DNA from 3 places in the Pseudomonas sp. GW823-FHT01D03 genome. Region 1 is predicted to be linked to each of the others. Evidence: predicted binding sites of a transcription regulator. Region 1 holds the regulator's gene; each other region holds the start of a gene.
The links. The regulator sigma-54, encoded in region 1, starts transcription at its own class of promoters, with help from an activator protein. The targets are predictions, from matches to a motif close to ANTGGCATNNANNTTGCTNT.

Region 1 (7,770 bases):
TATCTGCCGCAGGAAGCGTCGATTTTCCGCAAACTGTCGGTGGCCGATAACATCATGGCCATCCTCGAAACCCGCGCGGAACTCGACAAGGCCGGTCGTCGCAAGGAACTGGAAAGCCTGTTGCAGGAGTTCCACATCAGCCACATCCGCGACAACCTCGGCATGAGCCTGTCCGGTGGTGAACGCCGCCGGGTGGAAATCGCCCGCGCCCTGGCGACCGCACCGAAATTCATCCTGCTCGACGAACCGTTCGCCGGTGTCGACCCGATCTCGGTCGGCGACATCAAGCAGATCATCCACCACCTCAAGGCCAAGGGCATCGGTGTCCTGATCACCGACCACAACGTGCGTGAGACCCTGGATATCTGCGAGACCGCCTACATCGTCAACGACGGTCAACTGATCGCGGAAGGCGATGCGGCGACCATCCTCGCCAACGATCTGGTGAAGGAAGTGTACCTGGGCCACGAGTTCCGCCTCTAAGCGAATAGTGCCCGGTGAGCCGCCCGGGCGCTGTATCGATTCAAGCAGGATTTAAAACGCTTTTATTGTTACAGCGCTCTAGGCAAACACGACAGTTTCAGGCATATAATTTGCTTAAGTTTGGCGCTCCGGCGCCCTGTAGTGGATGGCGCATGCGCGCCGGCGAATAAGGTGTTAAGCCCCTGCCATGAAACCATCGCTAGTCTTGAGAATGGGCCAGCAGCTGACGATGACACCGCAGCTGCAACAGGCCATCCGCCTGCTCCAATTGTCGACCCTGGACCTGCAACAGGAAATCCAGGAGGCCCTGGAATCCAATCCGATGCTCGAACGCCAGGAAGAAGGCGACGACTTCGACAATACCGATCCTTTGGCCGACAACGCCGAACAAAAACCCAACACCGACATTCAGGAACCGTCCTATCAGGAAGCCGCCCCGACGGTGGACAACCTGGAAGATGGCGAATGGAACGAGCGCATTCCTAACGAACTGCCCGTTGATACCGCCTGGGAAGATGTCTACCAGACCAGCGCCAGCAGCCTGCCCAGCAGCGATGACGACGAGTGGGACTTCACCACCCGCACCTCCGCCGGGGAAAGCCTGCAAAGCCATCTGCTGTGGCAATTGAATCTGGCGCCGATGTCCGACACCGACCGCCTGATCGCCGTGACCCTGATCGATTGCATCAACAATCAGGGCTACCTCGACGAAACCCTCGAAGAAATTCTCGACGCCTTTGATCCGGAGCTCGACATCGAGCTGGACGAGATCGAAGCCGTTCTGCATCGCATCCAGCAGTTTGAACCCGCCGGCATCGGCGCGCGCAACCTTGGCGAATGCCTGCTGCTGCAACTGCGTCAGCTCCCGGCCAAGACCCCGTGGCTCAACGAAGCCAAACGGCTGGTCAGCGATTACATTGATCTGCTGGGGAGTCGCGACTACAGCCAGCTGATGCGGCGCATGAAGCTCAAGGAAGATGAACTGCGCCAAGTCATCGAACTGGTGCAGAGCCTCAATCCGCGCCCGGGCTCGCAGATCGAATCGACCGAAGCCGAGTACGTGGTGCCCGACGTTATTGTGCGCAAGGACAACGAGCGCTGGCTGGTTGAGCTGAACCAAGAGTCGGTGCCCCGTCTGCGGGTCAACGCGCAGTACGCCGGTTTCGTCCGTCGCGCCGACACCAGTGCCGACAACACCTTCATGCGCAATCAGCTCCAAGAGGCGCGCTGGTTCATCAAAAGCCTGCAAAGCCGCAACGAAACCCTGATGAAAGTGGCCACCCAGATTGTCGAGCATCAGCGCGGCTTCCTGGAATACGGCGATGAAGCCATGAAGCCGTTGGTCCTGCATGACATCGCCGAGGCGGTCGGCATGCACGAATCGACGATTTCCCGGGTCACCACGCAGAAATTCATGCATACCCCGCGCGGTATTTATGAACTGAAATACTTTTTCTCCAGCCACGTCAGCACCTCCGAAGGCGGCGAATGCTCGTCCACGGCGATCCGCGCGATCATCAAAAAACTGGTTGCGGCGGAAAATCAGAAAAAGCCGTTGAGTGACAGCAAGATCGCTGGTTTACTGGAGGCACAAGGCATTCAGGTGGCTCGCCGCACCGTCGCCAAGTACCGCGAATCCCTCGGGATCGCGCCTTCGAGCGAACGCAAGCGGTTGATGTAAGCCACGTTACAGCGTTCCAGTGGCAGGCTCTTCAGCCTGCCGCTTTATGCACTGGCAACGAAGGAGAAGCTGTATGCAAGTCAACATCAGTGGACACCAACTGGAAGTGACCGAACCTCTGCGCACCTACATCAACGAGAAACTCGAACGATTGGAGCGCCATTTCGACAAGATCACCAACGTGCAGGTCACGATGTGTGTCGAAAAGCTCAAGCAGAAAATCGAAGCCACCTTGCATATACCCGGCAGCGAAGTGGTCGCCAACGCAGAAGATACCGACATGTACGCTGCGATCGACTCACTGACCGACAAGCTGGATCGCCAACTCAAAAAGCATAAGGAAAAGACCCAGAGCCTCCTTCAGGGCGCAACCGGTCGTTAACACCCCCAACCCATGATCCGACTTGAAAGTATCCTGACCCCCGGCCGTTCCCTGGTGAACGTGCCGGGCGGCAGTAAAAAGAAAGCCCTCGAACAGATTGCCAACCTCATCCATAAAGAAGTGCCGGATCTGGCCATGCAGGATGTTTTCGAGAGCCTGGTAGCCCGTGAGAAACTCGGTTCCACCGGTTTCGGCAACGGTATCGCCATTCCCCACTGTCGTCTCAAAGGCTGCGTATCGCCTATCAGCGCGCTCATGCACCTTGATGCCCCCATCGATTTCGATGCCATCGACGGCGCACCGGTCGACCTGCTGTTTGTTCTGCTGGTCCCGGAAGCGGCCACCGATGCCCACCTGGAATTACTGCGCCAGATCGCCAGCATGCTCGATCGCAAGGAAGTGCGCGAAAAACTGCGCAGCGCACCGAGCAACGAAGCCTTGTATCAGGTCGTCCTGAGCGAGCAGAACGGTCATTAATCATGCGTTTGATCATCGTCAGTGGCCGTTCCGGCTCGGGTAAAAGCACCGCCCTGGATGTCCTTGAGGACAACGGCTACTACTGCATCGACAACCTGCCGGCCGGCCTGCTGCCGGAACTCGCCGAACGCGCGCTGATTCACACCGAGCTAACCCAGCCGCTGGTTGCCGTGTCGATTGATGCGCGCAATCTGCCGAGCCACCTGTCGCGTTTCCCCGAACTGCTTGAAGAAGTCCGGGCCCGGCACATCCAGTGCGATGTGTTGTATCTGGATGCCGACGATGAAACCCTGCTCAAGCGCTTTTCGGAAACCCGCCGGCGCCATCCGTTGAGCAATGCCGATCGCTCGCTGGCCGAGGCAATCAACGATGAGACCGCCCTGCTCGGCCCGATCGCCGATCTGGCCGACCTCAAGGTCAACACCACCAATCTCAATCTGTACCAGTTGCGTGACACCATCAAGCTGCGACTGCTGAACCAGCCGGAGCCGGGCACGGCGTTTCTGGTCGAGTCGTTCGGCTTCAAGCGTGGCATGCCAGTGGATGCGGATCTGGTGTTCGACGTGCGCTGCCTGCCCAATCCGTACTGGAAACCGGAACTGCGTGCACAATCGGGTCTCGACGCACCTGTCGCCGAGTACCTGGCTGCACAACCGGAGGTTGAAGAGATGTTCCAGGACATCTTCGGCTACTTGAACAAATGGCTGCCACGCTTTGCCGCGAGTAACCGCGCCTATGTCACCATTGCGATTGGCTGCACCGGCGGGCATCACCGTTCCGTTTACCTGACTGAACGTCTGGGTCAGGCCCTGCAGAAAACCCTGAAGAACGTCCAGGTTCGCCACCGCGACCTCACTTAAAGGATTCACACCGCGATGCCTGCTCGTGAAATCGAAATCATCAACAAATTGGGTCTGCATGCCCGAGCGTCGGCCAAGTTCGTCGGGGTGGCGGGCCAGTTTCCCGATTGCACCATCAGAGTAGGCCGCACCCCGGAAAACACGGTGGACGGTAAAAGTATCATGGCGATGATGATGCTGGCTGCCGGCAAAGGCACCAAAATCTATCTGAGTACCGAAGGCCATCAGGAACAGGAAGCGCTGGATGCACTGGTGGCGTTGATCAACAACTACTTCGATGAGGGTGGTTGATCGTCAAAAGACCAAAAGATCGCAGCCTCCGACAGCTCCTACACTGGAATCCAGATCCCTGTAGGAGCTGTCGAAGGCTGCGATCTTTTTTCAGCCCAATGCGGTATCCATCACCATCATCAGACAAAACCCGATCAGCAAGCCAAGACTGGCCAGCTTGTCATGACCATGGCGGCGCGATTCCGGAATGACCTCGTGAGTCACCACCAGCAACATCGCCCCCGCCGCCAGCGCCAGCCCCAATGGCAATAACAGCTCCGCCAGACTGACCAGCCAGGCACAGAGCAGTGCAAACACCGGCTCGACCAGCCCTGACGCCGCACCGATCAAGAACGCCTTGACCCGCGACATCCCCGCCCCGGCCAGCACCAGCGCAATCACCAACCCCTCCGGCACATCCTGCAAGGCGATGCCCATCGCCAGACTGTCGGCATCCGGCATGCCGCCGCCAGCCGACACACCCACCGCCATGCCTTCCGGGATGTTGTGGGCAATGATGGCGAAGACGAAGAGCCAGATGCGCGGCGGAATCACTGGGTGTTCCAAGGTGCCGACAAGCATTTCCGGTGAGGCGCCGGACAGTTTCAGATCCACCAGATACAGAGCGAACGCACCGAGCATGATGCCGAAACAGATCAGCCCGCTGGAAGCCCACGGTGTCAGGCCCAGACTTTCGGCGGCGGCAATGCCCGGCACGATCAGCGAAAAAGCAGTCGCCGCCAGCATCACGCCGGCGCCGAAACCCAGTAGCGTATCGCTGAGCCTCTGCGGCATGCGCCGGATCACCAGCACCGGCACCGCGCCGAGCGCCGTACCGAGGGCGCAGATCGCGCCACCCTGCAAGGCGCGCGACAGCTTCGGCTGCAGATCGAGCCATTCCAGCCCGTGCGCCGCCAGCAACGTCATGCCCGCCAGCAGCAACAGCGACCCGACCGCGTAACGAAACATGCGCCCACCGCCAATCGCCAGTGTTTCAGTGCCCATAGTCAGCCCTGGATCGTTTTTATAGAAGACTTAAACCAGTGCAGCCTGATAGCGAGCAGCAACTTCCGGCCAATTGATCACGTTGTAGAACGCATTGATGTATTCCGGGCGACGGTTCTGATAACGCAGGTAGTAGGCGTGTTCCCAGACGTCGAGACCCAGTATCGGCGTGTTGCCGTTCATCAACGGACTATCCTGATTGCCGCTGCTTTCCACGATCAGCTTCTTCTCGGGCGTGACGCTGAGCCAGGCCCAGCCACTGCCGAAACGGGTCAGTGCGGCTTTGGTGAAGGCTTCCTTGAAGCTGTCGAGACCGCCCAGTTGCTCCTCGATCGCCTTGGCCAGCGCGCCGTCAGGCTTGCCGCCACCGTTGGGCACCATGACTTCCCAGAACAACGAATGGTTGGCATGCCCGCCCCCCTGATTGATCACGGCCGCGCGGAGTTTTTCCGGTAACTGCTGAACGCTGGCGACCAGTTTTTCCACCGGCCATTCGGCGTACTCGGTGCCTTCGACGGCGGCATTGAGGTTGTTGATGTAGGTCTGGTGGTGCTTGGTGTAGTGAATCTCCATGGTTTGCGCATCGATGTGCGGTTCCAGGGCGTCGTAGGCGTACGGCAAGGCAGGCAAGGTAAAAGCCATTTCAGTGGACTCCATGGTGATGTGAGACTGAGGCGCGGCGTGCATTGCCGGTGTCCGGGTGCAGCAGGCGCTGGGTGCGCGGGTATTCGCCGTGTTCGCTGATGAAATTCAGCAGTTCGACGTAGGTCTTGCTGCTCTGGCGCAACGCCGCTTCACGCAGGGCCGGGCGCAGGCGCTCGTCCTGCATGGTCTGCAACAACCGCTGATGAATCGCGCAGAGATACTCGGCGCTCTCCTCCGGCTGATGCAGGCGCAAATGCAGATCCGCCAGGTTGTGGTGGGAGATGACGCAGGCCGCCACCGCTTCATCGGCATCTGCCCAGCGCTCGAATAATACTTGCGCCAGCGCCAGGGCTTGCAGGTAAGCCTCGCGGGCATCAATCAGCTCGCCGAGCATGAAGCAGCGATTGGCCCGTTCGATCGTGCGTTTCCAGTGCTCCATGGTGAACCTCCAAAGCGGTTGCGGGGTTTACACGCCGCCGGCGGTGAGTTTCTCGGGGTTGAGCAACTCTTCCAGTTGGCTGCGGGACAGATCGGTATGTTCCAGCGCGACGTCGATCACCGGGCGCCCTTGTCTGTAAGCCTGCTTGGCGATTTCGGCGGCCTTCTGATAGCCGATGATCGGGTTGAGCGCGGTGACCAGAATCGGGTTGCGCGACAGCGCTTCCTTGAGCCGCGACTCGTTGACCTTGAAGCTGGCAATCGCCTTGTCGCCGAGCAGACGACTGGCATTGGCCAGCAGTTCGATACTGCTCAGCAGGTTCTGGGCGATGATTGGCAGCATCACGTTCAGTTCGAAATTGCCCGACTGGCCGGCGATGGTGATCACCGAATCGTTGCCAATCACTTGTGCGGCGACCATGGCGGTGGCTTCCGGGATCACCGGATTAACCTTGCCCGGCATGATCGACGAACCCGGTTGCAGGGCTTCCAGCTCGATCTCGCCAAGGCCGGCGAGCGGACCAGAGTTCATCCAGCGCAGGTCGTTGGCAATTTTCATCAGCGACACGGCGGTGGCTTTGAGCTGGCCGGAGACGGCGACGGCGGTGTCCTGGGAGCCAATCAGCGCGAACAGATCCTTGCCCGGAGTGAATTGCACATTCGTCAGTTGGCTCAACTGGCGGCTGAAACGCGCAGCGAATTCCGGATGAGCATTGATCCCGGTGCCGACCGCCGTACCGCCCTGCGCCAGCGATTGCAGGCTCGGCAGCAAATCCTGCAGATGACCGATATTGGCCTTGAGCTGCTGCGCCCAGCCATTGAGCACCTGGCTCATTCGCACCGGCATTGCGTCCATCAAATGGGTGCGACCGGTTTTGACGTGGTGGTGCACCTGTTCGGCTTTGTTTTCGATGACCTGCACCAGGTGCAACAGCGCTGGCAGCAACTGTTCATGCAGGGCCAACGCCGCGCTGACGTGGATGGTGGTTGGAATGATGTCGTTGCTGCTCTGGCCGCAATTGACGTGATCGTTCGGATTGACCGGCTCGCCAAGCAGACGGCTGGCGAGGTTGGCGATCACTTCGTTGGCATTCATGTTGGAACTGGTGCCGGAACCGGTCTGGAAGATATCCACCGGAAAATGCTGCATGAAATCGCCTTCGAGCAGGCCTTGCGCGGCATCGCTGATGGCTTTGCCCTGGCCGGCGCTGAGCTGGTTGAGTTCGACGTTGGCCCGCGCGGCGGCGGCTTTGGCGAGGATCAGCGCACGGATGAATTGAGTTGGCATCGGCTTGCCGCTGATCGGGAAGTTATCCACTGCGCGCTGGGTCTGCGCGCCGTAGAGAGCGTCCACCGGCACCTGCAGTTCGCCCATGCTGTCGCGCTCAATACGAGTCTTGGTCATCGGTAAATCCTTGGACTAATTCAATGAGAGGAATCGAGGGTTGCAACTCGCAGGTCGCCAGTTGCCAGGTGTAGCGCTGCCAGCGCTGGAGCCGGCAGTTGCACAGCGACAGGCGCTCCATTTC
Region 2 (7,770 bases), 690 kb from region 1:
CACACGCCCTTGCCCGGCAGGCATTGGGCGATGAAGTCGGCCGCCAGACGCAGCGCGCCGGTACCGCCCGGAGTCTGGGTGGCGCCGGCGCGCTGGTCGGCGATCAGCTTGGAGTCGGCGCCAAGCACCAGTTCATTGATGACTTTGCCGAACAGCGGATTGCCGTGCCCGCCGATGTAGGTCTTGGTGTCCTGGCTTTCGACCAGTCGCGCCTCGGCGATTTTCACCGCTTCGGGGATTGGCGTCAGGCCCTGGGCATCCTTGTAGACGCCAACGCCCAAGTCGAACTTGCGCGGGTTAATGTCCTGCGCATAGGCCTCCATCAAACCGAGGATCGGGTCGCCGGGTACCCGGCCGATGGCGTCGAAATGCATTACTTGCGTCCTTCTGCGGTCTTGGCCACTTCGTCAGTGCGCGCGGCCATGATGAAGTCGTTGCGGTGCAGGCCCTTGATCGAGTGGCTCCACCAGGTCACGGTGACTTTGCCCCACTCGGTCAGCAGACCCGGGTGGTGACCTTCGGCCTCGGAGATCTCGCCGACGGCGTTGGTGAAGGCCAGTGCGTGCTTGAAGTTCTTGAACAGGAAGACCTTCTCCAGCTGCATGATGCTGTCGCGTACTTCGATGTTCCAGTCCGGGATCTGCTTGATCAGGATCGGCAGTTCTTCGTCGCTGACTTGTGGCGCATCGGCACGGCAGGCTTCGCAGTGGGCTTGGTTCAAAGTGGACATGGTGTGATTCCTGAAATCGAGTGTGTTTTTTTTTATAGAAACTATCGGCCCGTCAATGCCGTCACGCTAAACCAAAGTGGCGGCAACTGACAGGCTCAATTCTCAGCAAAAGTCGCGGATCACGCGGCTTTCGGTTTTGGCGGAAACTTCGGTGCGTGCAACCCCAGCTGCATGCCTTGGCGAACCATGGCCATGATGTCTTCATGGGCGACGTCGAACAGGCGCTTGAGGTTCGGCAGGACAAAGTACAGCGGCTGCAGGATGTCGATGCGATACGGCGTGCGCATGGCTTCCAGCGGATCGAAGGCCTGATGCTCGGGCTCGTCCGACAGCGAGTAAACGGTTTCCTTCGGCGAGGACAGGATGCCGCCGCCGTAGATGCGCTTGCCTTGCGGGGTATCGACCAGGCCGAATTCGATGGTCATCCAGTACAGGCGCGCCAGGTACACGCGCTCTTCCTTGGTGGCCTGCAGGCCGAGCTTGCCGTAGGTGTGAGTGAATTCGGCGAACCATGGGTTGGTCAGCAGCGGGCAGTGGCCGAAGATCTCGTGAAAAATGTCCGGCTCTTGCAGGTAGTCCAGTTCTTCGCGGGTACGAATGAACGTGGCCACCGGAAACTGTTTGCTGGCGAGCAATTCGAAGAAGGTCTGGAAGGGGATCAGTGCCGGGACGCGGGCAACCTGCCAGCCGGTGGTCTCACCGAGCACCTTGTTGATCTCGCCCAGTTGCGGGATGCGGTCGTGGGGCAGGCCGAGTTTTTCGATACCGTCCAGGTATTCCTGGCACGCGCGACCCTCGATCACTTTCAACTGGCGGGTGATCAGCGTGTTCCACACCGCGTGTTCTTCGGCGGGGTAGTCGATAAAACCTTGCGCATCGGGCTCGCGGGCCACGTATTGCGTCTGCTTCATACTGCTCTCCTGCTAGGGGAATCGTTCTTGTTATGTCCAGCGATGGGGTCAGGATTACCCGAGAGCGCGGTGGGATGCAGCAGGTTGAACGCGTTCCTGGCAGGAATAATCGCGGGTTTTCGTAAAAAAATCGTTACGCTTTGGCGGGTATCTCGCATTTGCGGTGATTTGCAGGTTTGAAAAGGGCTATGGCTGTCACATAATCTTGACAACTATCTGCGCGCCTCGACAGAAAATTCGTGGCGCAACCCCCTGTGGGAGCGGGCTTGCTCGCGAAAGCGGTGTATCAGCTGCATGAATGGCGACTGACACACCGCTTTCGCGAGCAAGCCCGCTCCCACAGGGATCGATTTCAACCCCTCATCCTCGTCGGGCCTCTTTATATGCGTATCAAAGTCCACTGCCAGAACCGCATCGGCATCCTGCGCGACATCCTCAACCTATTGGTGGAGTACGGGATCAACGTTGCGCGCGGTGAGGTCGGGGGTGAGCACGGCAATGCGATCTACCTGCACTGCCCGAACCTGATCAACATTCAGTTCCAGGCGCTGCGGCCGAAGTTCGAGGCGATTGCCGGGGTGTTTGGGGTCAAGCGCGTCGGGCTGATGCCCAGCGAGCGCCGGCACATGGAGTTGAACGCGTTGCTCGGTGCGCTGGAATTTCCGGTGCTGTCGATCGACATGGGCGGCTCGATCGTTGCTGCCAACCGCGCGGCGGCGCAGTTGCTCGGGGTGCGGGTGGATGAGGTGCCGGGGATTCCACTGTCGCGCTACGCTGAGGATTTCGACCTGCCGGAACTGGTGCGCGCCAACAAGTCGCGAATCAACGGCATGCGCGTCAAGGTCAAGGGCGACATCTTTCTCGCCGACATCGCGCCGCTGCAATCGGAGCACGACGACAGCGAAGCCATGGCCGGTGCGGTACTGACCTTGCACCGCGCAGACCGCGTCGGCGAGCGCATCTATAACGTGCGCAAGCAGGAGCTGCGCGGCTTCGACAGTATCTTTCAGAGCTCGAAAGTGATGGCCGCTGTCGTGCGTGAAGCGCGGCGCATGGCGCCGCTGGATGCGCCGCTATTGATCGAAGGCGAAACCGGCACCGGCAAAGAGTTGTTGGCCCGTGCCTGTCACCTCGCCAGCCCGCGCGGGCAGTCGCCGCTGATGGCGCTCAATTGCGCAGGGCTGCCGGAGTCGATGGCCGAGACCGAGCTGTTCGGCTACGGCCCCGGCGCGTTCGAAGGCGCGCGTGCCGAAGGCAAGCTCGGTCTGCTGGAGCTGACGGCGGGCGGCACGCTGTTTCTCGATGGCGTCGGTGAAATGAGCCCGCGCTTGCAAGTGAAGTTGCTGCGCTTTCTGCAGGACGGTTGCTTCCGCCGGGTCGGCAGCGACGAAGAGGTGTATCTGGACGTGCGGGTGATCTGCGCGACTCAGGTCGACTTGTCCGAGCTGTGCGCGCGTGGAGAATTTCGTCAGGATCTGTATCACCGCTTGAACGTGCTGTCGCTGCACATCCCGCCGCTGCGCGAATGCCTCGACGGTTTGACCCCGCTGGTGGAGCACTTCCTTGATCAGGCCAGCCGCCAGATCGGTTGCTCGCTGCCGAAACTGGCGCCGGCGGCGATGGATCGCCTCAGTCATTACCACTGGCCGGGCAATGTGCGGCAACTGGAGAACGTGCTGTTTCAGGCGGTTTCGCTGTGTGATGGCGGCACGGTCAAGGTCGAGCATATTCGCTTGCCGGACTACGGGGTGCGTCAGCCGCTTGGCGATTTCTCTCTGGAGGGCGGGTTGGACGAAATCGTCGGGCGCTTTGAAAAAGCGGTGCTGGAGCGCCTGTATTCCGAGCATCCGAGCAGTCGGCAACTGGGCAAACGGCTGGGGGTTTCGCATACCACCATCGCTAATAAGCTCCGTGAGTATGAGGTCGGTAAAGACCCAGCCGAGTAACCATTGTGGCGAGGGAGCTTGCTCCCGCTGGGTTGCGCAGCAAACCCAAATTCGTTCAACAAGGTGAATCAGACATGCCGCATTCGCCGGGTTTACGACTGCTTCGCAGCCGAGCGGGAGCAAGCTCCCTCGCCACAGGTTTTTTACGGGTCTTCGAAATCCGGGATTGCCGCCAAGCGGCATAACACCGCCGGTTTTTCGACTTCGATACATTTCAAATTTTCCCGCAAAACCTCTCAAGTCCTTTGTTTGCCGGGCCGCAAGCCGCCAGAGAAAAGTTGGTCTGCAAATTGCTTATGGCTCAGCAGTACAGCGGTGGGCGGCAAACGTCCGGCATGCAGAGGAAAGAGTGTGGACAAGTACCTTTATGTGGCAATGACCGGCGCCAGTCAGAACGCACTGGCGCAAAAGGCCCATGCCAACAACCTGGCGAACATTTCCACCAATGGTTTTCAGCGCGACCTGGAGCAGGCGCGTTCGATGCCGGTGTTCGGTGACAGCTTTCCGGCGCGTGCGTTTGCCATGAGCGAGCGGCCCGCCACCGACTTTACCGCAGGCTCGCTGGTGCAGACCGGGCGTGACCTCGACGTGGCCGTGACCGGCAACGGCTTTATTGCCGTGCAGAACCCTAACGGTGGCGAAAGCTACGTGCGCACCGGCAGCCTGAACATCGACGCCCTCGGCGTATTGCGCGCCGGCAACGGCATGCCGGTACTTGGCAATGGCGGTCCGATCGCCGTGCCGCCGGAGCAGCAGGTCGAGGTCGGCGAAGACGGCACTATCAGTATTCGTGCGATGGGCGAAGGCCCGCGCGTCATGGCGGAAGTCGACCGGATCAAACTGGTCAACCCGGACATCAAGAACCTCAACAAAGGCCTCGATGGCTCGATTTACACCAAGGACGGCCAGCCGGCGCCGGCCGATGCCAACGTCAAACTGGTGTCGGGTTTCCTTGAGTCGAGCAACGTCAATGCCGTGGAAGAAATGACTTCGGTGCTGGCCCTGGCCAAGCAGTTCGAGTTGCACGTCAAGATGATGAACACCGCCAAAGACGACGACCAGGCCATGGCTCGGGTCTTGCAGATCAGCTAATTATCAGAACGTCGCGCCGTAAAACAGGCGCACGAGGAGAATCGAATGCTTCCGGCTCTATGGGTTGCCAAAACCGGTCTGTCCGCCCAGGACACCAACCTGACCACCATTTCCAACAACCTGGCGAACGTGTCGACCACGGGTTTCAAACGTGACCGTGCCGAGTTCCAGGATCTGCTGTATCAGATCAAGCGTCAGCCAGGCGCCCAGTCGACCCAGGACAGCGAACTGCCGTCGGGTCTGCAGCTGGGTACCGGTGTGCGCATCGTCGGCACCCAGAAAAACTTCACCGCCGGCAGCCTGCAAACCACCGAGCAGCCGCTGGACATGGCCATCGACGGTCGCGGCTTCTTCCAGATCCTGCAGCCGGACGGCACCACGTCCTACACCCGTGACGGTACTTTCCACCTCGACTCCAACGGCCAGATCGTCAACGCCAGCGGTTTCGCCCTGGAGCCGGCCATCGTCATCCCGAACAACGCGCAGAGCTTCACCGTCGGCACCGACGGCACCGTGTCGATCACGGTGCCAGGCAACCCGGCCGCTCAAGTGATCGGCAACCTGCAAACCGCCGACTTCATCAACCCGGCCGGTCTGCAGGCAGTAGGCAACAACCTGTTCCTGGAAACCGCTGCTTCCGGCGCGCCGCAAATCGGCACCCCGGGCCTGAACGGTTTCGGTACCACCCTGCAGAACACCCTGGAAGGTTCCAACGTCAGCACCGTTGAAGAGATGGTCAACATGATCACCACTCAGCGCGCCTACGAGATGAACTCCAAGGTGATCTCCACCGCCGACCAGATGCTCTCGTTCGTAACGCAGAATCTGTAATCAAGTCTATGGGGCGGTCTTGAGGCCGCCAGCAATACCGTGAGGTAGGGTCATGAAACGCTTCGTATCTGTTCTGGCATTGGGTGGGGTCGTCTCGCTCGCGGGCTGTGTCGCCCCGACACCCAAGCCCAATGACCCTTATTACGCTCCGGTGTTGCCGCGCACGCCGTTGCCGGCAGCCGCCAATAACGGCTCGATCTATCAGGCCGGTTTCGAACAGAACCTGTACAGCGACCGCAAGGCGTTCCGGGTCGGTGACATCATCACCATCACCCTGAACGAGCGCACCCAGGCGAGCAAGAACGCCAACTCGCAAATGGACAAGAACAGCGACAACTCGATCGGTCTGACTTCGTTGTTCGGCTCCAGCCTGACCACCAACAACCCGATTGGTGGCGGCGACCTGAGCCTGAACGCCGGCTATAGCGCCGACCGCTCGACCAAGGGCGACGCCAAGTCCGGGCAGAGCAACAGCCTGACCGGTTCGATCACCGTGACCGTCGCAGATGTGCTGCCCAACGGCATCATCGCTGTGCGTGGCGAGAAGTGGCTTACCCTCAACACCGGTGACGAACTGGTGCGCATTGCCGGCATGGTTCGTGCCGATGACATCGCCACCGATAACACCGTGTCGTCGACGCGTGTTGCCGATGCACGCATCACCTACTCGGGTACCGGCGCGTTTGCCGATACGAGTCAGCCAGGCTGGTTCGACCGTTTCTTCCTCAGCCCGCTGTTCCCTTTCTAGGTGGCTACGTTGAATCTGAAAAGCTTCATGCTGGCGGCGGCCATGATGTCCGCTGCCTTTGGTGCTCACGCCGAGCGGTTGAAAGATATCGCCAGCATTTCCGGCGTGCGCTCCAACCAGTTGATCGGTTACGGCCTGGTGGTCGGGCTTAACGGCACCGGCGACCAGACGACGCAAACCCCGTTCACCCTGCAGACCTTCAACAACATGCTCTCGCAGTTCGGCATCAAGGTGCCGCCGGGATCGGGCAACGTGCAGTTGAAAAACGTCGCGGCGGTATCGGTGAGTGCCGATCTGCCAGCGTTCGCCAAACCGGGTCAGCAGGTCGACATCACCGTTTCGTCCATCGGTAACTCCAAGAGCCTGCGCGGCGGCACCCTGTTGCTGACCCCGCTCAAGGGTATCGACGGCAACGTCTACGCCATCGCTCAGGGCAACCTGGTGGTCGGTGGTTTTGATGCCGAAGGGCGTGACGGTTCGAAGATCACCGTCAACGTTCCGTCGGCCGGTCGGATCCCCGGTGGTGCGTCGGTGGAGCGTTCAGTGCCGAGCGGTTTCAACCAGGGCAACAGCCTGACGCTGAACCTCAACCGTTCCGACTTCACCACCGCCAAACGTATCGTCGACAAGATCAACGACATGCTCGGCCCTGGCGTGGCGCAAGCCATCGACGGCGGCTCGATCCGTGTGACGGCGCCGCTCGATCCGAGCCAGCGCGTCGACTATCTGTCGATCCTCGAAAACCTTGAAGTCGACCCGGGTCAGGCAGTGGCGAAAGTCATCATCAACTCGCGTACCGGCACCATCGTCATCGGCCAGAACGTGAAGGTTTCGCCGGCCGCCGTGACCCACGGCAGCCTGACCGTGACCATCACCGAAGACCCGATTGTCAGCCAGCCAGGCCCGTTGTCCAACGGCCAGACTGCTGTGGTGCCGCGCTCGCGGGTGAATGCCGAACAGGAAGCCAAACCGATGTTCAAATTCGGCCCGGGTACTACCCTCGACGAGATCGTACGGGCGGTGAACCAGGTCGGCGCGGCACCGGGTGACCTGATGGCCATTCTCGAAGCTCTGAAGCAGGCCGGCGCGTTGCAAGCCGACCTGATCGTGATCTGAGGACGCCGACCATGGATATGCGTAAAGGCAGTCTGGTGGGCACCGGCGATTCGGGTTCGTACTCCGACCTCAATCGTCTGAACCAGCTCAAGGTCGGCGACAAGAACAGCGATGCGAACATGCGCAAAGTGGCGCAGGAATTCGAATCGCTGTTCCTCGGCGAGATGCTCAAGTCGATGCGTTCGGCCACCGAGGCGCTGGGTAAAGACAACCCGATGAACACCCCGGCCGCCAAGCAATATCAAGAAATGTACGACCAGCAACTGGCGGTGTCGCTGTCCCGCGAGGGCGGTGGTATCGGTCTGGCCGACGTGCTGATGAAGCAGATGTCGAGGGGCAAACCGCTGGCACCGGGTGAGGCTGCGGCTGCGTCCGCCGCCAAGCAAGAGGCGGCGA
Region 3 (7,770 bases), 940 kb from region 1:
GCTGTGCAGCGCGCCATCGGCTTTGCCTTTGCCGCGGGGCGTGCGTAACGCATCGAAAATCAAAGCTTGGGTCATGACGGCCTCGAACCTGTGCGGTGAGTGAAATTCGTGGTGTCACTGTTGTCCCGTGCCGTCGAGGATTCAATGACCACAGCGCTCAATGACGTTGACGCGCACGCTCAGACGGACGGTCATTCACCCGCAGGTGAACCGGTTCAGGTCAGCGAGTTGTCTAGCAAGCGGGCGGCGAAGAAGCTGGCAATTCGCCTCATGCCTTTTTTATCGCTATAAGCAGCAAATACATACGAAATGGATCTAAGTCGCGCGTGACGCGGGCTCTAAGGTAGTACATGTACGTCAGGGTCGTCGGGTTTTGCCGGGGCCGATGTTCTTCAACAGGAAGTGCAGCGTTTGCCGTCATGGATATGCAGGCAGACATCAGGAAATAACAATAAAGGCGGTCAAGCCATGTTCAAACAACCGAAAGTTCGTCAAGCCGGGCTCATTCTTTTCGCCACCACGCTGTTGCTGATTTTGCCGAATCTGACCAAGGTCATCGGCTGACTCAACGGCCAAGCGCATGCTATCGCCAGCAAAAATATGACTGGCCCGCTACCCGGGCCAGCGTGGCTGTGCCAACCTTTGCGCACTTCCACGACATGGACGGCGATCATTTGAAAACGCTCATTGTGTTCGGGGCTTTGCTGCTGAGCATGCCCTTGTCTGCCGCACAGCTGGAGCTGCAGTTGGGCGCAACCAGTCGCACCTGGCAGACCGAGGAATTGCTCAAGCATCCTCAGGTACAAACCCTCACCATCAAGAACGATGTCTCCTACAAGAAGGACATGACTTATCGCGCCGTACCCGTGGCGGCGCTGCTCACCGGGATCAAACCGGACGATCACCTGCAAGCAGTGGCGCTGGACGGGTTTGCCGCCGAACTGAACGCTGCACCGCTGCTCAATACCAACGGCGCACGGGCGTGGCTGGCGATCGAGGATCCGACGCAACCGTGGCCGCCGCTGTCCGAAGGCAAACACAGCGCCGGGCCGTTCTATCTGGTGTGGACTGACCCGCAGGCCGGCAACATCAGCCCGGAGCAATGGCCATTCGAAGTGGCGAGCATCAAGCGCATGGCGCCGGTGGCCGAGCGCTTCCCTGCCCTGTTACCGGATCCCAGGCTGAAAGCGGATGACCCGGTGAATCAGGGTTTTGCGCTGTTTCAGAAAAACTGCCTGGCCTGCCACCGGTTGAACGGTGCGGGGGATGCGCAGTTCGGGCCGGATCTGAATATTCCGTACAACCCGACCGAGTATTTCGGCGCGGACTTCCTCAAGCGCTACATTCGCGATCCGCAGAGTTTGCGCCAGTGGCCGCAGGCGAAAATGCCGGGTTTTTCCGCGGATGTGTTGCCGGAGGGGGATTTGCAGTTGTTGATCGGCTATTTGCAGCACATGGCTGGGCGCAAGGTGAAGCCCTGACGACATTCCCCTGTAGGAGTGAGCCTGCTCGCGATAGCGGAGTGTCAGTCACTGATCCTTAAACTGACGACCGCTATCGCGAGCAGGCTCACTCCTACAAGGGTTACGTGTGAACCCGTTATTGTTGTTGCACGGAAATGACTGGCGTCGGCGACACGAACACCTTCGCATGCATCTGCTCACAACCACCGCCCCGGCGCATGCCGCGCACCGGGCAGGCGTCCAGATAATCCAGGCCCACCGCCAGTTTCAGATGGCGCTCAGGCCGGGCCAATTGGTTGGTCACGTCAAAGCTGTACCAGGCGTCATCCAGCCACGCTTCGGCCCAGGCATGACTGGCCAGGTGCTCGGCGTCCTCGCTGTACAGATAGCCCGACACATAGCGCGACGGAATCCCCAGGCTGCGTGCACAGGCGAGAAAGGCATGGGTGTGATCCTGGCAAACCCCGGCGCGCCCGGCGAAGGCTTCGGCGGCGCTGGTGTCGACCTCAGTCGAACCCGGCGTGTAGCTGATGTGCTGGTTCAAACCGTGCATCAGGTCGATCAGCGCAGTGCGATCGCGCCGCTGTTTGCAGGATCTCTCGGCAAACGCCCGTAGTGCTTCGTCCGCCTCGGTCAGCCGGGTGAAACGCAGAAACGGCAGCGCCGACTGGCTCTCATGCTCGGCCTCGCGCAATTCGTCGATATCGACCTGGCCACGAGCGCCGATGATGATCGCTTCGTGCGGCTCGTCCATGGTCAGCACATGCAGAATGTTGCCGAACGGATCGAGCTGGGCGCGCACCGGACGCGGCAGGTCGAGTTGCCAGCTCAATACGTGTTGACGCTCGCTGTCGTGCGGGGTCAGGCGCAAATACTGGATGCTCGCCCGCACCTGATCTTCGTAGTGATAGGTGGTCTCGTGGCTTATGGAAAGTCTCATGCAGCCTCCAGGTATGAACTGTGAATCGCGTTGCCCAACTGGCGTACCAGCGGGATGAATTCGGTAAGCCAGGCGTGCAGGCCTTCGGCGAGGATTTCGTTGATGCCGGTGTAGCGCAGGCGTGCGTCCATCTCAGCGGCGAGGCGCTGTGCCGGACGGCCATTGGCACCCGGTAACTGGGCGAGGATCTGGTCGATTTCCTCGGTGCAGGCGCGCAGCGAGCGCGGTACATCGGCACGCAACAGCAGCAGTTCGGCGACATGCCGGGCGCCGGGTGCGTCGCGATAGATCTCGGTGTAGGCCTCGAACGATGACAACGCCCGTAGCAGCGCACTCCACTGGTAATAGGCGTGGGCGGTGCCGTCACTGACCGCTTCGGCCTGATCGCCAGCCATTTCATAGCGCGCATCAAGCAGGCGCAGCGTGTTGTCCGCACGCTCGATGAACGTGCCCAGACGAATGAAACGGAACGCATCGTTGCGCATGATGGTGCCGTAGGACGCGCCACGGAACAGGTGCGAGCGCTCCTTGATCCACTCGCAGAAACGGCTCATGCCGTAACGACTGAGGCCCTGTTCGGCAATGCCGCGAATTTCCAGCCAGGTAGCGTTGATGTTCTCCCACATGTCCGCGGTGATACGCCCGCGCACCGCATGCGCACTGGCCCGCGCTGCGCCGAGGCAGCTGTAGATGCTCGCCGGGTTGGCCGCATCGAGGGCGAAGAAGTGCAGCAGGCGTTCGGCATGCAGTTCGCCGTGACGCTCCAGATAATCATCGAGGGTGCCAGTGATCAACAGCGGCATGGCCAGTTCGTGCAAACCGTCGCCGCGACCGTCCTGCGGCATCAGCGACAGCGAATAGCTGATATCGAGCATCCGTGCGAGGTTTTCCGCCCGCTCCAGGTAACGCGACATCCAGTACAGATCCGAGGCAGTTCTACTTAACATGGCAAGCTTCCTTCAATCCTCGACCACCCAGGTGTCCTTGGTTCCGCCGCCCTGGGAGGAATTCACCACCAGGGAGCCTTCACGCAGGGCGACACGGGTCAAACCACCGGGCACGACCCGGGTTTCGCGGCCAGACAGTACAAACGGACGCAGGTCGATATGGCGCGGCGCAATGCCGTTTTCGACAAAGGTCGGACAGGTCGACAGCGACAGCGTCGGTTGCGCAATGTAGGCGTGGGGCTTGGCCTTGATCCGCTCACGGAACGCATCGATCTGCGCCGTAGTTGACGCCGGCCCCACCAGCATTCCGTAACCACCGGAGCCCTGGGTTTCCTTGACCACCAGATTCGGAAGATTGGCCAGTACATGGGAAAGTTCCGAGGGGTTGCGGCACTGCCAGGTCGGCACGTTCTTCAGAATCGGTTCTTCGTCGAGGTAGAAACGGATCATCTCGGTTACAAACGGGTACACCGACTTGTCATCCGCCACGCCGGTGCCGATGGCATTGGCCAGCACCACGTTGCCCGAGCGATAGGACGACAGCAGCCCCGGCACACCGAGCATCGAGTCGGGGTTGAATGCCAGCGGATCGAGGAACGCGTCGTCGAGACGGCGGTAGATCACGTCCACCGCTTTCGGCCCGTCGGTGGTGCGCATGAAGACCTTGTCGTCACGCACGAACAGGTCGGCGCCCTCCACCAGTTCAACGCCCATTTCTCGTGCGAGGAAGGCATGTTCGAAGAACGCACTGTTGAAGCGCCCCGGCGTCAGCACCACCACACTCGGGTCGTCGATCGGGCTGGAGCTTTTCAGGGTGTCGAGCAACAGATTCGGGTAGTGATCGATGGGCGCGATGCGCTGAGCGGCGAACAGCTCCGGGAACAGGCGCATCATCATTTTGCGGTCTTCGAGCATGTAACTGACGCCGCTCGGGGTACGCAGGTTGTCTTCGAGCACGTAGTAGGTGCCGTCGCCGTCGCGCACCAGATCGACGCCGGAGATGTGCGAATAGATGTCGCGGTGCAAATCCAGGCCCTGCATCGCCAACTGGTACTGCTCGTTGGCCAGCACCTGTTCGGCGGGGATGATCCCGGCCTTGATGATGCGCTGCTCGTGATAAAGGTCGGCGAGGAACATGTTCAACGCCTTGACCCGCTGGATGCAGCCGCGCTCGACGATCCGCCACTCGCTGGCGGGAATGCTGCGCGGAATGGTGTCGAACGGAATCAGGCGCTCGGTGCCCTGCTCGTCGCCATAGAGCGTGAAAGTGATCCCGGCCCGGTGGAACAGCAGATCGGCCTCGCGTCGCCGTTGTGCCAGCAACTCGTCAGGCGTGTCGGCCAGCCAGCGGGCGAACTCCCGGTAATGCGGGCGGACCTGGCCGCCGGCATCGTACATTTCATCAAAATAGGTGCGGATCATGCCGTACTCCTTGTCACCCGGACCTACAGGCCTTCGCAAGGCCCGTGCCATCGGCATAAACGCTTTGATTTCAATCGGTTGGATAATCACGCCAGCAGCACCGCACCATTCCTGTGCGGCAATTGCCCCAACCGGATTGCCCCCGCTTCATTGCGACGCATTGCATCGCCTATCACCAGCATAGTCAGAGTTGATTTCACCGCTCGCACGGAGCTGCGGATAATCGCCGCATCCGCTGAAAACTTCCCCCCGGTGAAGGTTTCAGCTCCACTGATCCGGACTGCCCGCGCAGTCCCCGCAGGCCTTAACCCTGACCGGTTTCCGCTCCTTATCGGTCTTCCCTTTTAGCCACCCTCTCCGGTGGCTTTTTTTTGCCTTTCTGAAATGTTTTGAAAGCAAAAGCAAAAGATCGCAGCCTTCGGCAGCTCCTACACCAATCACCTGTAGGAGCTGCCGAAGGCTGCGATCTTTTGCTCTTTGAAACGACAACGGCCAACCCGAAGGTCAGCCGTTGCTCAATACCTGAAACCAGAGATCAATTCAGACGATGGCGGTTACGCACCTCCTGCTTGACGCCCCAGCCCTCGATGATGCCGCCCAGAGGCTCGACCACGGCAGAGAAACCCTGCTCGAAATCGCCAATGTCGTCATAGGTCGCGTACATCACTTTGCTCAATTCCAGCGACCAGGCGCCATCGTCGCGCGCGCTGACCTGGGCATTGATGGATTCACCACGAAATTTGCCTGCCGCCCTGCGCGCCCGCTCCTCGTCCGGGAAAATGGCGTAGAACTCGATGGGATGGAATCGGGAAAAGTCGAAACCGCCTTCTTTCATGCGGCGCAGAACATTGCTGCTGATGTCTTCTTGATAGGCTGTGCTCATGAATCGTCCCCCTCGGATAGATGGATAGACTTTCCGTATTCCCGCCCCGGGCCTTACAGGCCAAAAGTACATCGGCAAACAGGTTGCCGGCGGGAAACAAGCATGTAGCTGACAAGACCAGACCTTAGCGATTCGTTCGCTGATCTCGCTTGCAGAGTAGCCCCAAGATAGAGCTGCTGCCAAGGCCTGGTTTACAAGATGACAGGAAGTGTTCAGACAGGTGTGATGCTGCGGATTTCGATGCCGTTCTGGGTCTTGAGGTTTTTCACCCCGGCATCGGCGGTGCGTCCTTCCAGATCGTTCAGATCCAGTTGGGCGGCGACCGGAAGAAGCCGCTCCTTGATCAGCCGTGCAGCTTCATCATCGGACGGGCATTCCTCACGTTCGAAGATCTCATCAACGATTTCACCATGATCATCCACGAAAGTGACTTTCCACTTTTGCATCGGTGCCTCCTCGATCAAACCCGCAAATGGGCTTACATCTATCTCGACTGTGTACGCCGAAAGTTGGTTCAAAAGGATTACAACGGGCAGAGATGAACAAAACGACATCTAGCGCACGGCCAGGCAAAAGTGGGAGCGGGCTTGCTCGCGAAAGCAGTGTGTCAGGCAACATTTTCGTTGAATGCCACATCGATTTCGCGAGCAAGCCCGCTCCCACAGGGGTTTTGCAGCGTTCTTTTAGTCGTTGCTTGGCTTGTTGATCGCCTGCAACACGTACTGCGGCAGCGCAAATGCGCCGATGTGGATTTCCGGATTGTAGTAGCGGGTGACGATGCCGCTGCCGATGAAGCGCTGTTGCAGGGTTTCACGGCTCAGCTTGCGGTAGGCCGGGTTGGTCGAGCCCCAGGCGAAGGTCATCGAACCGCCGATGTAGGTCGGCACCGCTGCCTGATAGAAGTGCCAGTCCGGGAACAGGCTGCGCAGGCGACCAGCGGTGGTTTTGACTTCGTCTATCTGCATGAACGGCGTGCCGTTCTGAGTCACGAGGATCCCGCCTTCGTTCAGGCAACGGTGGCAGGCCTGATAGAAGTTCTCCGAGAACAGCACTTCGCCCGGGCCGATCGGGTCGGTGGAGTCAGAGATGATCACGTCGAATTTTTCCGTGGTGGTGGCGACGAAACGCATGCCGTCGTCGATCACCAGGTTCAGCCGTGGATCGTCGTAGGCGCCCTTGGAGTGGTTCGGCAGGAATTCCTTGCACATGTCGACCACGGTGCCGTCGATCTCGACCATGGTGATGTGCTCGACGCCGGCGTGCTTGGTCACTTCGCGCAGCATGCCGCCGTCGCCACCGCCGATGATCAGCACGCGCTTGGCGGTGCCGTGAGCGAGGATCGGCACGTGAGTAAGCATTTCGTGGTAAATGAATTCATCGGCTTCGGTGGTCTGGATCACGCCGTCCAGCGCCATCACCCGGCCCATGCGCGGGTTCTGGAAAATCACCAGGTGCTGGTGTTCGGTGCGCACTTCGTGCAGCAGTTTTTCCATGCGAAAACGCTGGCCGTAGCCTTCGTAGAGGGTTTCCAGGTACTCGCTGGTTTTGGTGACGGTCATGGTCAAGTGCTCCGATGAATGCGCGGGCGCCAATCGTGGGGGACGATTGCCCGGGAAAGGCGCGCATTCTACGTTGCCGAAGATGACAGGTCGAACCTTCCTCCGACAGAGCACACTCTGGAGGTAACGCAAGACCAATGTGGGAGCGGGCTTGCTCGCGAAAGAGGAGTGTCATTCAACCTGTGTTTCGACTGAACAATCGCCTTCGCGAGCAAGCCCGCTCCCACAGAGGGATCAGCGTGTTTTTGGGCAAGTGTCAGATCCGCACATTGCCCCGCGGCCCGGCAATCGCCCAGATGATCAGGCCCAGTACCGGCAGGAGGATGATCAGCAGCACCCAGACGATTTTCATCCCCGTGGTCGCGCCGCTTTTCAGCACATTGATGATGGCCCAGATGTCGAGGGCAAGAATGATCAGGCCGATCAGACCGTTGAACGTGGAACCCATAGTGTCGCTCCAGAATAGTGGCATGCACTTTTAGGATAGACGGTCGCGCGCAGGGTTCCCTTTTATTGCGTTCAGACGTGAACGGCGACTTTCAGCGCTTCCAGCGAC

Region 2: a site for sigma-54 is predicted at 3,865-3,884, ahead of AC1RBR_RS07730 (flagellar basal body rod protein FlgF). Genes of this name have one in related genera too.
Region 3: a site for sigma-54 is predicted at 4,805-4,824, ahead of AC1RBR_RS08925 (circularly permuted type 2 ATP-grasp protein). Genes of this name have one in related genera too.

The regions. Positions count from the first base shown of each region.
Region 1 covers NZ_JBXAKK010000001.1:1,045,578-1,053,347, reverse strand. Annotated here, with positions in the region: gene lptB (LPS export ABC transporter ATP-binding protein) at 1-483, shown strand, start outside; gene AC1RBR_RS04520 (RNA polymerase factor sigma-54) at 671-2,164, shown strand; gene hpf (ribosome hibernation-promoting factor, HPF/YfiA family) at 2,238-2,546, shown strand; gene ptsN (PTS IIA-like nitrogen regulatory protein PtsN) at 2,559-3,023, shown strand; gene rapZ (RNase adapter RapZ) at 3,026-3,883, shown strand; gene AC1RBR_RS04500 (HPr family phosphocarrier protein) at 3,899-4,174, shown strand; gene AC1RBR_RS04495 (ZIP family metal transporter) at 4,265-5,158, opposite strand; gene AC1RBR_RS04490 (superoxide dismutase) at 5,189-5,800, opposite strand; gene AC1RBR_RS04485 (DUF2753 family protein) at 5,802-6,242, opposite strand; gene AC1RBR_RS04480 (class II fumarate hydratase) at 6,270-7,646, opposite strand; gene AC1RBR_RS04475 (FagA protein) at 7,627-7,770, opposite strand, start outside.
Region 2 covers NZ_JBXAKK010000001.1:1,734,913-1,742,682, forward strand. Annotated here, with positions in the region: gene AC1RBR_RS07710 (amino acid aminotransferase) at 1-374, opposite strand, end outside; gene AC1RBR_RS07715 (4a-hydroxytetrahydrobiopterin dehydratase) at 374-730, opposite strand; gene phhA (phenylalanine 4-monooxygenase) at 850-1,641, opposite strand; gene AC1RBR_RS07725 (sigma-54-dependent transcriptional regulator) at 2,025-3,587, shown strand; gene AC1RBR_RS07730 (flagellar basal body rod protein FlgF) at 3,939-4,679, shown strand; gene flgG (flagellar basal-body rod protein FlgG) at 4,725-5,510, shown strand; gene flgH (flagellar basal body L-ring protein FlgH) at 5,563-6,258, shown strand; gene AC1RBR_RS07745 (flagellar basal body P-ring protein FlgI) at 6,286-7,374, shown strand; gene flgJ (flagellar assembly peptidoglycan hydrolase FlgJ) at 7,386-7,770, shown strand, end outside.
Region 3 covers NZ_JBXAKK010000001.1:1,985,679-1,993,448, reverse strand. Annotated here, with positions in the region: gene AC1RBR_RS08945 (acetyl-CoA C-acetyltransferase) at 1-75, opposite strand, end outside; gene AC1RBR_RS08940 (c-type cytochrome) at 660-1,481, shown strand; gene AC1RBR_RS08935 (transglutaminase family protein) at 1,600-2,403, opposite strand; gene AC1RBR_RS08930 (alpha-E domain-containing protein) at 2,400-3,350, opposite strand; gene AC1RBR_RS08925 (circularly permuted type 2 ATP-grasp protein) at 3,363-4,772, opposite strand; gene AC1RBR_RS08920 (ribonuclease E inhibitor RraB) at 5,308-5,655, opposite strand; gene AC1RBR_RS08915 (hypothetical protein) at 5,868-6,101, opposite strand; gene speE (polyamine aminopropyltransferase) at 6,339-7,214, opposite strand; gene AC1RBR_RS08905 (PLDc N-terminal domain-containing protein) at 7,471-7,662, opposite strand; gene AC1RBR_RS08900 (hypothetical protein) at 7,734-7,770, opposite strand, start outside.